3 regions of the Streptomyces sp. NPDC050433 genome follow, and region 2 is predicted to be linked to each of the others. Evidence: riboswitches for the same ligand, from Rfam matches in the RefSeq annotation. Region 2 holds a riboswitch; each other region holds the start of a gene.
The links. Region 2 has a riboswitch for thiamine pyrophosphate ahead of thiO (glycine oxidase ThiO). Riboswitches for the same ligand answer to the same signal wherever they lie in the genome.

Region 1 (4,479 bases), on a different contig from region 2:
GCCCGTCCACGGCACGCAGCACAGGCAGGATGGTCCGTACGACGAACGGCACCCCGACCAATGCCTGGGCAAGCGGCACCAGGATCCACGACGCCCGCAGGTCAAGCGGCGGCTTGTCCAGCGTGATCAGGAAACCGAAGCCGACGGTCACCGCGGAGACGCCCAGAGGCAGCATCAGCAGCGCGTCGAAGCCCCGTACGAGGCGCCCCGCCCGCCGGGTGAGCGCGGCAGCGGCCAGCCCGCCGACGACCAGGGCGATGACCGTGGCCATCAGGGCGTAGCGCAGGGAGTTCCAGACCGCTTCCAACGGCGGTACGAGGAACGTGCCGCCGCTCGCCTCCACCGAACGGAGCGCCCGGTAGTAGTCGAAGCCGTAGCCGCCGGGGCCGTCGAGCGACCGCTCGATGAGCACGCCGAGGGGCAGCAGGAGCAGGAGGAGGACGGTGCCGAGCACACCTGCGAGCAGCACCCACTGGCCGGCTCCGCGCGGCCTGCGCACCGTCTGTGCGGGGTCGACCAGCTTCAGAGCGGTCTCCCGCCTCCGTACGGTCCAGGCGTGGAGCGCCAGGACCGCGCCGACGGCGGCGAACTGCACCATGGTCAGAACGGCGGCGGTGGGCAGATCGAGCAGTTGCGCGGTCTGCCGGTAGATCTCCACTTCCAGGGTGGCGTAGGCAGGACCGCCGAGGATCTGGACGATGCCGAAGGAGGTGAACGTGAACAGGAAGACCATCAGCGCCGCGGCGGCGACGGCGGGGCCGAGCGCGGGCAACGTGACGCGCCACCACGCCGCGAACCGCCCGGCGCCGAGCACCCGTGCGGCCTCCTCCTGACGTGGGTCGAGCTGCGCCCAGAGGCCGCCCACGGTGCGGACGACCACCGCGTAGTTGAAGAAGACATGCGCGAGGAGGATCGCCCATACCGTCGTGTCCGCCCGCACGCCCCACAGTTCGTCGAGCAACCCGCCGCGCCCCAACAGCGCGAGGAACGCCGTGCCGACGACGACGGTCGGCAGAACGAACGGCACGGTCACGACGGCGCGCAGGAGCTGTTTGCCGGGGAACTCGAAGCGTGCGAAGACATAGGCACCGGGGAGCGCGATCAGCAGGGTGAGCGCGGTGGAGACCGCGGCCTGCCACGTCGTGAACCAGAGCACCTGCCCGATGTCGGGCCGGCTCAGCACGTCGCCGAACCTGCCCCAGTGCCACGCACCGTCAGCCGTCAGCCCGCGGCCGACGATCGCGGCGACGGGGTAGGCGAAGAAGACCGCGAAGAACGCGACGGGCACGGCCATGAGGCAGATTCGTACGGCGCTCCCCCGGCGCCGTACGACGCGCACCGCGAGCCCCGCCCCCCGTCCTCGCCCGACCGGACCGGCAGCAGCAGTGGTCCCCTCGCTCTTCCGGGCGGCGTCCGCGCCTACTTGACGACGAGCGAGGACCACGACTGGATCCACTCGTCACGGTTCTTGGCTATCTTCTCCGGGGCCACGGTCTCCGGGTTGTCGACGACGGCGCCGTGGTCGGTGAAGAGCGCGGGCAGCTTCGCGCCGTCGACGACCGGGTTCACGAACATGTTGAGCGGCATGTCCTCCTGGAAGGGCTTGCTCACCAGGAAATCGAGCAGGGCCTTGCCACCCGCCTCGTTCTTCGCCCCCTGGAGCAGCCCGGCGAACTCGATCTGCCGGAAGCAGGTCCCCGCGGCGACACCGGTCGGCGCCTCCTTGGGCTGCGGGTCGGCGTACAGGACCTCGACAGGCGGGCTCGACGCGTACGAGACGACGAGCGGGCGCTCCCCCTTCGCCTTCTTGCCGCCCGCCGAGCCGGAGAATTCCTCGTTGTAGGCCTGCTCCCAGCTGTCAACGACCTGGACACCGTTGGCCTTGAGCTGCTTCCAGTAGTCCTGCCAGTCGTCGTCCCCGTACGCGGCGACGGTGCCGAGGAGGAAGCCGAGGCCCGGTGAGGACTGCTCGGCGTTCTCGACGACGAGGAGGTCCTTGTAGGCGGGCTTCGTCAGGTCGGCGAAGGACTCCGGCGGCGCCAGTTTCTTGTCGGTGAAGTACTTCTTGTCGTAGTTGACGCAGATGTCGCCGGTGTCGACGGGGGTGACACGGTGCTTGGCGTCGTCGAGCCGTACGTCGGCACGTATCTGGTCGAGGCCCTTCGCCTCGTACGGCGTGAACAGGCCGTTGTCGAGTGCGCGGGAGAGCAGGGTGTTGTCGACGCCGAAGAAGACGTCACCCTGCGGCGAACCCTTGGTGAGGATCTCCTTGTTGAGCGCCGCGCCGGCCTCGCCGCTCTTGAGCACCTTGACGGTGTAGCCCGTCTGCTCGGTGAACTCCTTCAGTACGGAGTCCGAGGCGGCGAACGAGTCGTGGGCGACGAGCGTCACGCTCTTGGACTTCTCGCCGTCCGGCGACGTGGAGTCTTCGGACCCGCCCCCGCACGCGGCAAGCGCGGAGACTCCCAACGCGGCGGCGACGGCGCCGGTCGCCATCTTCTTCGTGGTACGCACTTAATTCCTCCTGGGATGTCCAGGAGAAGACGCGGCCCTGCCCTGCACCGGTGGACCGGAGCAGGGCAGGGCGCAACAGCTTGAGTGATGACCGAACTTCCTACCCAGAATGACCTGGGCAAGGTTCAGAGGGTCTGCGACCGTGAGGTTCTTCTCGAACCTCTGCCGCACTCTCAGCGCTGTGGCGCTCCCCTGTCGGAATATGTAATTCGTTCGAGCCCCAGCGTACATGGGCCCCGACGAGGCCCCCGCGCAGTGCTCAGCGCTCCGTCGCCGCCAGCTGACCGCACGCCCCGTCGATCTCCTGGCCGCGGGTGTCGCGCACCGTCACGGGGACCCCGTGGGACGCGACGGCCTCGACGAAGGCCTTCTCGTCCTCGGGGCGGGAGGCCGTCCACTTGGACCCGGGCGTCGGGTTGAGCGGGATCAGATTGACGTGCACCCGCTTGCCCTTGAGTAGCCGCCCCAGCAGATCGCCCCGCCACGCCTGGTCGTTGATGTCGCGGATCATGGCGTACTCGATGGAGATCCGGCGGCCCGACTTCTCGGCGTACTCCCACGCGGCGTCCAGCACCTCCCGCACCTTCCAACGGGTGTTGACCGGTACGAGGGTGTCGCGCAACTCGTCGTCCGGCGCGTGCAAGGAGACAGCGAGGCGGCACTTGAAGCCCTCGTCGGCGAATCGCAGCATCGCGGGCACCAGGCCCACCGTCGAGACGGTGATGCCGCGCTGCGAGAGGCCGAGACCGTCCGGCTCCGGGTCGGTCAGCCGGCGGATCGCCCCCACGACGCGGCGGTAGTTGGCCAGCGGTTCGCCCATGCCCATGAAGACGATGTTGGACAGCCGGGCGGGGCCGCCGGGGACCTCGCCGTCGCGCAGCGCGCGCATGCCGTCCACGATCTGGTGCACGATCTCGGCCGTGGACAGATTGCGGTCGAGACCCGCCTGCCCCGTGGCGCAGAACGGGCAGTTCATGCCGCAGCCGGCCTGCGAGGAGATGCACATGGTGACCCGGTCCGGGTAGCGCATCAGAACGGACTCGACGAGCGTGCCGTCGTGCAGCCGCCACAGCGTCTTACGGGTGGTGTCGTCGTCGCAGGAGATGTGCCGCACCACGGACATCAGGTCGGGCAGCAGCTCCGTGGCGAGCTTCTGGCGCGCGCCCGCCGGAATGTCCGTCCATTCCGCGGGGTCGTGCGCGAACCGCGCGAAGTAGTGCTGCGACAGCTGCTTGGCCCGGAACGCCTTCTCACCGAGCGCCGCGACAGCCTCGCGACGCTCGTCCGGTGTGAGGTCGGCGAGGTGCCTCGGCGGCTTCTTGGCGCCACGGGGCGCGACAAAGGTGAGCTCTCCGGGATTGGGCGGTGCCATGAGCTGTTTTCTCCTCGGTACGACGAGGCCGGTGCTCCCCGCCGGCTGCGGGAGGGACATGGGCACACTGCCGGTGCCAGGAGACCTCATGTGGCAGGCCCCGCGACCGCGGAGCGCAGTAAGGCCCGCCGTCCAGGACTGCGGGCCTTACCAGGGTAACCGGTACGGATACGGCTCAGCCCGAGCCGACGAACACCACGAGCAGCAGCCACACCACCGGGGCCGTCGGCAGGAGCGAGTCGAGGCGGTCCATGATGCCGCCGTGACCGGGCAGCAGCGTGCCCATGTCCTTGATCCCGAGGTCCCGCTTGATCATCGACTCGCCCAGGTCGCCGAGCGTGGCACTGGCAGCCACGGCGAGGCCGAGCAACAGGCCCTGCCACCAAGTGCCGTCGTCGATGAGGAACTGCATGCACAGCGCGCCGGCCGCCATGGCGAACGCCACTGCGCCGAACAGCCCTTCGCGGGTCTTGCCGGGGCTGATGCGGGGTGCCAGCTTGTGGCTGCCGAAACGCCAGCCGATCGCGTACGCACCGGTGTCGCTGACGATGGTCAGCACCAGGAAGGTGAGCACGCGCTGCGCGCCGTCGTCC
Region 2 (4,479 bases):
CACGAAGACGGCGTCGGTCGCCAGGGCCGGGTGCATCACCTTCAGGGCCAGGACCCGGTCGAGCCGGGTGTCGACAGCGCGGTAGACCGTGGCCATGCCGCCGACGGCGATGCGCGCGTCGACGCGGTAACGGCCGTCGAGCACGTGCCCGACCAGAGGGTCCTTGAGCGTCGTATCCACCCGTTGAGTCTACGAGCCGCCACCGACAGTCCCGCAGCCCCCGGTCAGCTCCGACGCGCCAATGGAGCCGTCTTGTGACAGCACGCACACCGCATCGCGGCAATCGGCCGTCGGCCCTCCCCCGCCGTCAGAAAGCCGGCCGTTCCGGGTCCAGCTTCGCCAGGCCCTCCGTAGGAGACGAGGCGTCCGCGAAGTGCCGGCGCGGGATGCGGCCCGCGCGGTGGGCCAGCCGGCCCGCCTCGACCGCGTGCCGCATCGCCTCGGCCATCAGGACGGGCTCCTGGGCGCGCGTGACCGCCGACGCCAGCATGACCGCAGCGCAGCCCAGCTCCATGGCGAGCGCGGCGTCCGACGCCGTACCGGCGCCCGCGTCCAGGATGACCGGCACGCGCGCGTGGTCGGTGATCAGCTGGAAGTTGTGCGGGTTACGGATGCCCAGACCGGACCCGATCGGGGAACCGAGCGGCATGATCGCCGCGCAGCCGACGTCCTGAAGCTTTCTGGCGAGCACCGGGTCGTCGTTCGTGTACGGCAGGACGGTGAAGCCGTCGTCCACCAACGTCTCGGCGGCGTCGAGCAGTTCGATCGGGTCGGGCAGCAACGTCCGTTCGTCCGCGACCACTTCGAGTTTGATCCAGTCGGTGCCCAGGGCCTCGCGGGCGAGGCGGGCGGTGAGGACGGCCTCGCCCGCGGTGAAACAGCCCGCCGTGTTCGGCAGGACCCGGATGCCCAGCCGGTCGAGCACGGACAGGACCGAGCCCTGCACGGTGGGGTCCAGCCGGCGCATGGCGACGGTGGTGAGTTCGGTGCCCGACGCGGTCAGGGCCCTTTCCAGTACGCCGAGGCTGGGCGCGCCGCCCGTACCCATGATGAGCCGGGAGTTGAGGACGGTGTCGCCGATCACGAGCCGGTCGTCGGACATCGGGCTCAGCCTCCTTGGACGGCGGTGAGGACTTCGACGCGGTCGCCGTCGGCCAGGGTGGTGGCCGACCAGCGCCCGCGCGGGACGACGGTCTCGTTGAGGGCGGCGGCGACGCCTGACGGGGCGGGGGTGAGGGTCGCGACGAGGACGTCAAGGGTGACGCGGCCGGCGAGGACGCGGGCCTCTCCGTTCACGGAGACGGTCACGGGTCCCTTCGCGGACTCGTTCACGGACGAATGCACGGTGTCGGTCATGCGTGCTGCTCCTGACCTACGGAGACGACGGCGGACGAGAAGCGGCCGGGCGTGAAGGGGAGTGCGTCGTCGGGGAGTTCACCCGTCGTGAGCACGGTCGCCATCACCCGGCCGGTGACGGGCGTCAGGAGCACCCCGTTGCGGTGGTGCCCCGTCGCCAGATGAAGGCCGGGCAGGGCGGTCGGCCCGAGCAGCGGGGCGTTGTCCGGCGAGGCCGGACGGAGCCCGGCGCGGGTCTCGGTGAGCGGGAGTTCGGTGATGCCGGGGAGGAGTTCGTGGGCGTCGCGCAGCAGCTCGTACACCCCGCCCGCCGTCACCGTCGTGTCCCAGCCCAGCTCCTCGCTCGTAGCGCCCACGACCAGCTCGCCGTTCTCGCGCGGCACCAGATAGACATGGCTGCCGCGGACCTCGGCGCGCAGCGTCCGGGACAGGAACGGGGCGTACGGGCGCGGCACCGTCAGCCGCAGGACCTGGCCCTTGACGGGGCGTACCGGCGGCAGCACGTCGTCCGGCACGCCCGAGAGCTGCCCGCTGAGGCTGCCGCCGGCGATGACGACCTGGTCCGCGGCGAGTTCCGTGCCGTCGGCGACGATGACCCCGGCGGCCCGGTCCCGGACCACCCGCAGGCGCTCGGCCCAGGCCCGGTGGAAGACCACCCCCGCCCGCTCGCAGGCCGTCACGAGGGCGGCGGCGAGCCTGCGCGGGTCGATCTGGTGGTCGCCGTCGACGCGCAGCCCGCCGCGTACTCCCGGAGCGAGCATCGGCTCCAGTCGCCGGCACTCACGGCCGGTGAGCCATTCGGACTCCAGACCCGACCTCCCTTGGAGGGCGTGGAGTTCACGCAGTCGCGCGCGGTCGTCGGTGTCCAGAGCGACGGCGAGCGTGCCGCAGGCGCGGTAGCCGGTGTCCTGGCCGGTGGCCGACTCCAACTCGGCGACGAAGTCGGGGTAGAGCCGCGCGGAGGCGATGTTCAGCCCCAGCAGGGTCTGTTCGCCGTGGTCGAGTTCGCTGACGGCGGCGAGCATCCCGGCGGCGACCTGGGCGGCGCCGCCGCCCGGCTCGGGATCGACGACGGTGACGGCGAGTCCGCGCTGCGCCGCGCGCCAGGCGGTGACGAGACCGATGATCCCGCCCCCGACGACCAAGACGTCTGTATGAGATGACCGCATGGGCGTCCAGCTCCTCCCTTCGCCGGCATGACCCGGATCAGGTTCGTACGGTCGGAGGCCGCGTCAGCCTCCCTCTCAGCCCGGTGCGTCCGGGCTCCCGCGAGGTGTGAAGTCTCTTGTTCGCTACTGCCGATAAGTGCTTCAGAGGTCAGCGTAACCCCCTGTCCCCGCGCCCTGTAAGGGAGTCGTCGCCCTGCCGGGTCCTTAAGGTGATCGGGTGAACGAGCAGCGGAAGCAGACGGACGAGCGGCGCACCGTCATCGTCGGCGCGGGTATGGCGGGCGTGCAGACCGCCGTGGCACTGCGCGAACTGGGCTACGAGGGCCCGGTCATCCTCATCGGCGCCGAGAGGCACCAGCCCTACGACCGGCCCCCGCTCTCCAAGGCCGTCCTCCTGGGGACGGCGGAGAGTTCGGCCTTCGACGTGGACTTCGAAGCGCTCTCCGTGGAACTGCGGCTGGGCCTCGACGTGACCGGCGTACGCACCGGGGACCAGGAACTGGACACGGAGTCGGGGCCGGTTCCGTACGACGTGCTGGTCCTCGCCACCGGCGCCGAACCGATCACGCTGCCGGGCGCGGAAGGCGTCCCCGGCGTCCATCTGCTGCGCACCCTGGACGACGCCGCGCGGCTGCGCCCCGTCCTGGACCGCAAGCGGCACGTCGTCGTGGTCGGCGCGGGCTGGATCGGCGCCGAGTTCACCACCGCGGCCAGGGAGGCCGACTGCGCGGTGACCGTCGTCGAGGCAGCGGGCCGTCCGCTCGCCGGTGCCCTGCCCGCCGAGGTCGCCACTCCGATGGCGCACTGGTACGCGGAGAGTGGCGCCGAACTCCTCACCCACGCGCGCGTGGCGACCGTCGAGCCCGGCAGGGTGGTCCTCGCGGACGGCCGTGAGCTGGCGGCGGACGCGGTGGTCGTGGGCATCGGCGCCAGACCGGCCACGGCCTGGCTGGCGGGCTCCGGCATCGAGACAGGACCCGAGGGCGCCGTCACGGCCGACGACCGGCTGCGCACATCACACCCCTGCGTGTACGCGGTCGGGGACTGCGCCTCGTTCCCCTCGGCCCGCTACGGCGAGCGGCTGATGGTGCACCACTGGGACAACGCGCTCCAGGGGCCGCGCACGGTCGCCGCCGACATCGTGGGCGAGTCGCACGAGCCGTACGACCCGGTGCCGTACTTCTGGTCCGAGCAGTTCGGCCGCTTCGTGCAGTACGCGGGGCACCACGCGCGGGCCGACACCCTGCTGTGGCGCGGTGACCCGTCGAGCGCCGCATGGTCGGTGCTGTGGCTGCGTGACGGGGCGCTGGTGGCGCTGCTCGCCGTCGGCAGGCCGCGTGATCTGGCGCAGGGCCGCAAGCTCGTCGCGGCGGGCACGCGGATCGACACGGAGCGTGCCGCCGACCCCGCCGTACCCCTGAAACTGACGGCGCTCTGACCCGGCTCGGCTTCCGACTGTCAGTCCGGGATGGCAGGCTTGTCCTGTGACTGAGATTGACGCAAAGATCGATGCTCTCGTCCCTGCCTGGCTTCACCTGCCCGATATCGCCGAAATGCTCGATATCGAGGTGACGCGTGTGCGCCAACTGGTGAAGGAAGGCCAGCTGATCGCCGTACGCCGAGGTGAGAACCGCGCGCTTCAGGTGCCGGCAGCCTTCATCGACGGCACCAAGGTCGTCAAGGGCCTCGCCGGGACCTTGACGCTCCTGAGGGACGACAGCTTCACCGACGAAGAGATGCTTGAGTGGCTCTTCACTCCCGACCCGTCCCTGCCGGGCACGCCCGCGCAGGCCCTCAGCGAGAATCGCGGCACGGAGGTGAAGCGCCGCGCGCAGGCGCTCGCCGTCTGACGACACCACCACCGGCCGTGGGGGGGGGGGGGGGGGCCGCGCCCCCCCCCCCCCCCCCCCCCCCCCCCCCCCCCCCGCGGCGCGGGGCCCCCCCCCCCCCCCCC
Region 3 (4,479 bases), on a different contig from region 2:
TCGATCTCGTCCTGCGAACCGCCGTGATCACGCCGGATATCGTGGGAAATCTTCATCGAACAGAATTTCGGTCCGCACATCGAGCAGAAATGCGCGGTCTTCGCCGGCTCGGCGGGCAGCGTCTCGTCGTGGAACTCCCGTGCCGTGTCCGGGTCGAGCGCCAGATTGAACTGGTCCTCCCAGCGGAATTCGAACCGCGCGTCCGACAGCGCGTCGTCCCACTCCTGCGCCCCCGGATGCCCCTTGGCCAGATCCGCCGCGTGCGCCGCGATCTTGTACGTGATGACTCCGGTCTTCACGTCGTCGCGGTTCGGCAGGCCCAGATGCTCCTTGGGCGTCACGTAGCAGAGCATCGCCGTACCCCACCAGGCGATCATCGCGGCGCCGATGCCGGAGGTGATGTGGTCGTACGCCGGGGCGACATCCGTCGTCAGCGGGCCGAGCGTGTAGAACGGCGCCTCCTCGCAGATCTCCTGCTGAAGGTCAATGTTCTCCTTGATCTTGTGCATCGGGACATGGCCCGGACCCTCGATCATGGTCTGTACGTGGTGCCGCTTGGCGATGGTGTTCAGCTCGCCCAGCGTCCGCAGCTCAGCGAACTGCGCCTCGTCGTTGGCGTCGGCGATCGAGCCGGGGCGAAGACCGTCACCGAGGGAGTACGTCACGTCGTACGTCGCGAGGATGTCGCACAGCTCCTCGAAGTTCTCGTACAGGAACGACTCCTGGTGGTGCGCCAGGCACCACGCCGCCATGATCGAGCCGCCGCGCGAGACGATGCCGGTCTTGCGGCGGGCCGTCAGCGGTACGTACCGCAGCAGCACGCCCGCGTGGACGGTCATGTAGTCGACGCCCTGCTCGGCCTGTTCGATCACCGTGTCCTTGTAGATCTCCCAGGTCAGCTCCTCGGCCTTGCCGTCGACCTTCTCCAGCGCCTGGTAGAGCGGCACGGTGCCGATGGGGACGGGGGAGTTGCGCAGCACCCACTCACGGGTGGTGTGGATGTTACGGCCGGTGGAGAGGTCCATGACCGTGTCGGCGCCCCACTTGGTCGCCCAGGTCATCTTGTCCACCTCCTCCTCGATGGAGGAAGTGACCGCGGAGTTGCCGATGTTGGCGTTGACCTTCACCAGGAACCGCTTGCCGATGATCATCGGCTCGATCTCCGGGTGGTTGACGTTGGCCGGCAGTACGGCGCGGCCCGCGGCGATCTCGTCGCGTACGACCTCGGGCGGGACGTTCTCCCGGATGGCGACGTACTCCATCTCCGGGGTGATGTCGCCCCGCCGGGCGTACGCGAGTTGGGTCACCGCCTGCCCCTCGCGGCCCCGGCGCGGCTGGCGCGGGCGGCCGGGGAAGACCGCGTCGAGATTGCGTAGCCCGCCGCGTGGCGAGGTGTGTTTGAGGCCGTCGTCCTCGGGGCGGACGGGGCGGCCCGCGTACTCCTCGGTGTCGCCGCGGCCGATGATCCAGTTCTCCCGGAGCGGTGCGAGCCCGCGCCGTACGTCGGTGTCAACGGTGGGATCGGTGTACGGCCCCGACGTGTCGTACAGCGTCACGTCGTCGCCGGTGGTGAGGTGCACCTGACGGACGGGCACCCGGAGGTCGGGGCGTGAACCCTCCACATATCCCTTGTGCCAGCCGATGGACGTGCGTGTGTCCTGAACGGTCATATGAGACCTACTCCCTACGCCGGCATTACCCGGTAACAGGTTCGGCGGTCGACGCAGCTCAGGGATCCGGGGAGACCCCGGAACTCCACAGTCAGCGTCCTCTCAGCCCGGTGCTCCGAGCTCCCGCGTGTGTAAAGGCACCACCACGCTAACGCGATGTCGGGCGTGCTGAACAGAGGGCCCCCGTCGTTCTTGCGATGATCGGTCGGTGACCTCATCCCAGCAGACACCCGATACGCACGGCCACGGGCACGGCCACTCGCACAGCCATGGTCCGGCCGCGCCGGTCTCCAAGCACCTGCGCAAGGTCATCGCCGCGGTGCTGATTCCCTTCGCGACGGCCGTCGTTGTCGGGCTCGTCGTGCTCTGGCCCGGCGGTGCCCCTGCGCACGAACGCACCGGTGTCGGCTTCGACCGGCAGACCGAGCAGGGCGAGGTGGTGAAAATCGAGAAGATCGACTGCAAGGACGTCAACGCCGGCCAGGTCCCGTCGACGGGCGACACGTCGACGCCGGAGGGCCGGGAGGCGGAGCAGCGCCAGTCCGGGGACTGTGTCAAGGCGACGGTCGAGGTGACGACCGGGAAGAACAAGGGGCGTACGTTCGTCGAGATCGTCCAGCCGGACGCACCGCGGCAGTTTCACGTGAAACAGGGCGTTGTGGTGGCTTACGCCCCCGACGCTCCGCGTGATCTCCAGTACTCGGTCACGGACGTGAACCGTACGACGCCGATGGCGCTGCTGGCCGGGCTCTTCGCGCTCGCGGTGGTCGTGGTGGGGCGGCTGCGCGGGCTGATGGCACTGGTCGCGCTCGTCATCTCGTTCGCCGTACTGACCCTGTTCATCCTGCCTGCGATTCTCCAGGGCTCGAATCCGCTGATCGTGGCGGTGGTCGGGTCGAGCGCGATCATGCTGATCGCGCTGTATCTGTGCCACGGTCTGACGGCCCGTACGTCGGTGGCCGTGCTCGGCACGCTGATCTCACTGCTGCTGATCGGGCTGCTGGGCTCGCTGTTCATCGGCTGGGCGAGCCTGACGGGCAACACGGACGACAACACCGGGCTGATCCACGGGCTGTATCCGGAGATCGACATGAGCGGTCTGCTGCTGGCGGGCGTCATCATCGGATCGCTCGGTGTGCTGGACGATGTGACGGTCACCCAGACGTCGGCGGTGTGGGAGTTGCGGCAGGCGGACCCGGACATGGGCCCCCGCGCTCTGTACCGGGCGGGGCTCCGGATCGGCCGCGACCACATCGCGTCGGTGGTCAACACGCTCGTACTGGCCTACGCGGGTGCGGCGTTGCCGCTGCTGCTGCTCTTCTCGATCGCGGAGTCGAGTGTGGCGACGGTGGCCACCAGTGAGCTGGTGGCCCAGGAGATCGTACGGACTCTGGTGGGCTCGATCGGGCTGGTCGCCTCGGTGCCGGTGACCACGGCGCTGGCCGCGCTGGTGGTGTCGGCGGACCGTCCGGGGGCGTCGGGACCGTCCATGGAAGCGGGGTCGACGAGGGCGCCGGGGGCGTCTGGGCCGGGCGGACTGGCTGGCTTGGCCGGGTTGCGCGGTGGCGGCGGGCGGCGCCGTAAGGCATAACTCTCGTTCAGGGAGCCTCAGCCCGCGTTCTCCTCGGCGAGGATGCGGCCGAGGGTCTCCTCCAGGTCCCTCTCGAAGTCCCCGAGCGTCATCTCATGGCCGAGCGGGACCAGCCGGTCCGTCCGGTCGAGGAAGGCGACCAGCGGCGGCGCGCTGACCCGGAACAGGGCGTGCTCGGTGCCGACCTGGAGTCTGATGTGGACGTCGGAGAGTTCATCGGGCTGGGTCGGCGAGATGTACACATCGCCGTCGCCGCTGGGCTCGTTGATGCCGTCGACCAGCAGTTCGCGGCCGAAGGCCCAGGTGACCGGGGCGTCGCCGGGCAGATGGAACGTCATCCGTACCGCGTAGGGGTCAGCCGTCTCGTAACGGAGTTCCACGGGAATGCGGAATGACAGCTCTTCGGAGACGAGGAAACTCATCTGGACTTCGGCCTGGACCGACTCGCGCATCAGGTGCCCCGCAGTGGATGACGGAAAGTTACGGAGAGTAAGAAATAAGAGGGATTTCGGAGGTTTAAGGTGTGAAACGTCCGATACTGATGCCCCTTGATCCTCTTCTTTATCGTCCAGCACGCGGTAACAGATCACAAGGAGTGATATTTCAGATACTGATAGAGAATTCCAGCGAGCCGATCAGGTTTCCGCCCGCTGCGGGGCGGGGCTGTTGACCAGCCGGTCCACCGCGTCCCCGAGCAGGAACAGCCCCTTCTCCCGGCGGAGATAGCCCTCGTGGGTCAGGGTGCGCAACAGGTGATAGGTGGTGGCGAGGGGGATACCGGCCTCGCGCGCGAGTTGTTTCGCCGTGGCGCCGTTCGGATGGGCGCCGGCCGACTCCAGCAGGCGCAGCGCACGCCGCACCGAACCGATCAAGGTAGGAGCAGCTGAGGTGGTCGCTGTGGCCAAAGGTCACCCCCAGGCGTACTGACGGGCGTGCGCCCGCTCGCGGGGGCCGCCCCCGCGCCCGCCGCACCCTGGGGGCCTCGGACAGAGTCTGAGGCCCGGCGCCGAGAACTCGTACAAAGCGTTGGCCAGAGTGACCTTCGACGCTCTTTTCGCAGGATGCGGAAGAGGCTTGCCACTCTAATGGCAGCTTCTGAGGAGGGAGCGGTTTCGTCTACGCCGTTCCCCCGCGCGGGCTAACGGCGCGGGCGCGGGGGCCGCCCCGGCGGGGGCGGCGAGGGCGGGGGCGGCGGCGCGGCCTACCAGCCGCCGCGCG

Region 1: linked by a shared signal. The riboswitch ahead of ACIBLA_RS33300 (thiamine ABC transporter substrate-binding protein) and the one ahead of thiO (glycine oxidase ThiO) in region 2 are both predicted to bind thiamine pyrophosphate.
Region 3: linked by a shared signal. The riboswitch ahead of thiC (phosphomethylpyrimidine synthase ThiC) and the one ahead of thiO (glycine oxidase ThiO) in region 2 are both predicted to bind thiamine pyrophosphate.

What each region holds. Positions count from the first base shown of each region.
Region 1 is NZ_JBITIB010000038.1:38,605-43,083, forward strand. It holds gene ACIBLA_RS33295 (ABC transporter permease) at 1-1,294, opposite strand, end outside; gene ACIBLA_RS33300 (thiamine ABC transporter substrate-binding protein) at 1,420-2,514, opposite strand; TPP riboswitch at 2,594-2,718, opposite strand; gene rlmN (23S rRNA (adenine(2503)-C(2))-methyltransferase RlmN) at 2,774-3,886, opposite strand; gene ACIBLA_RS33310 (phosphatidate cytidylyltransferase) at 4,062-4,479, opposite strand, start outside.
Region 2 is NZ_JBITIB010000033.1:49,513-53,991, reverse strand. It holds gene ACIBLA_RS31435 (PASTA domain-containing protein) at 1-180, opposite strand, end outside; gene ACIBLA_RS31430 (thiazole synthase) at 308-1,102, opposite strand; gene thiS (sulfur carrier protein ThiS) at 1,108-1,356, opposite strand; gene thiO (glycine oxidase ThiO) at 1,353-2,525, opposite strand; TPP riboswitch at 2,522-2,636, opposite strand; gene ACIBLA_RS31415 (NAD(P)/FAD-dependent oxidoreductase) at 2,800-3,963, shown strand; gene ACIBLA_RS31410 (Rv2175c family DNA-binding protein) at 4,010-4,375, shown strand.
Region 3 is NZ_JBITIB010000046.1:27,093-31,571, reverse strand. It holds gene thiC (phosphomethylpyrimidine synthase ThiC) at 1-1,670, opposite strand, end outside; TPP riboswitch at 1,665-1,807, opposite strand; gene ACIBLA_RS35440 (YibE/F family protein) at 1,879-3,261, shown strand; gene ACIBLA_RS35435 (SsgA family sporulation/cell division regulator) at 3,279-3,713, opposite strand; partial or broken gene ACIBLA_RS35430 (helix-turn-helix domain-containing protein) at 3,918-4,166, opposite strand; gene ACIBLA_RS35425 (DUF5326 family protein) at 4,463-4,479, opposite strand, start outside.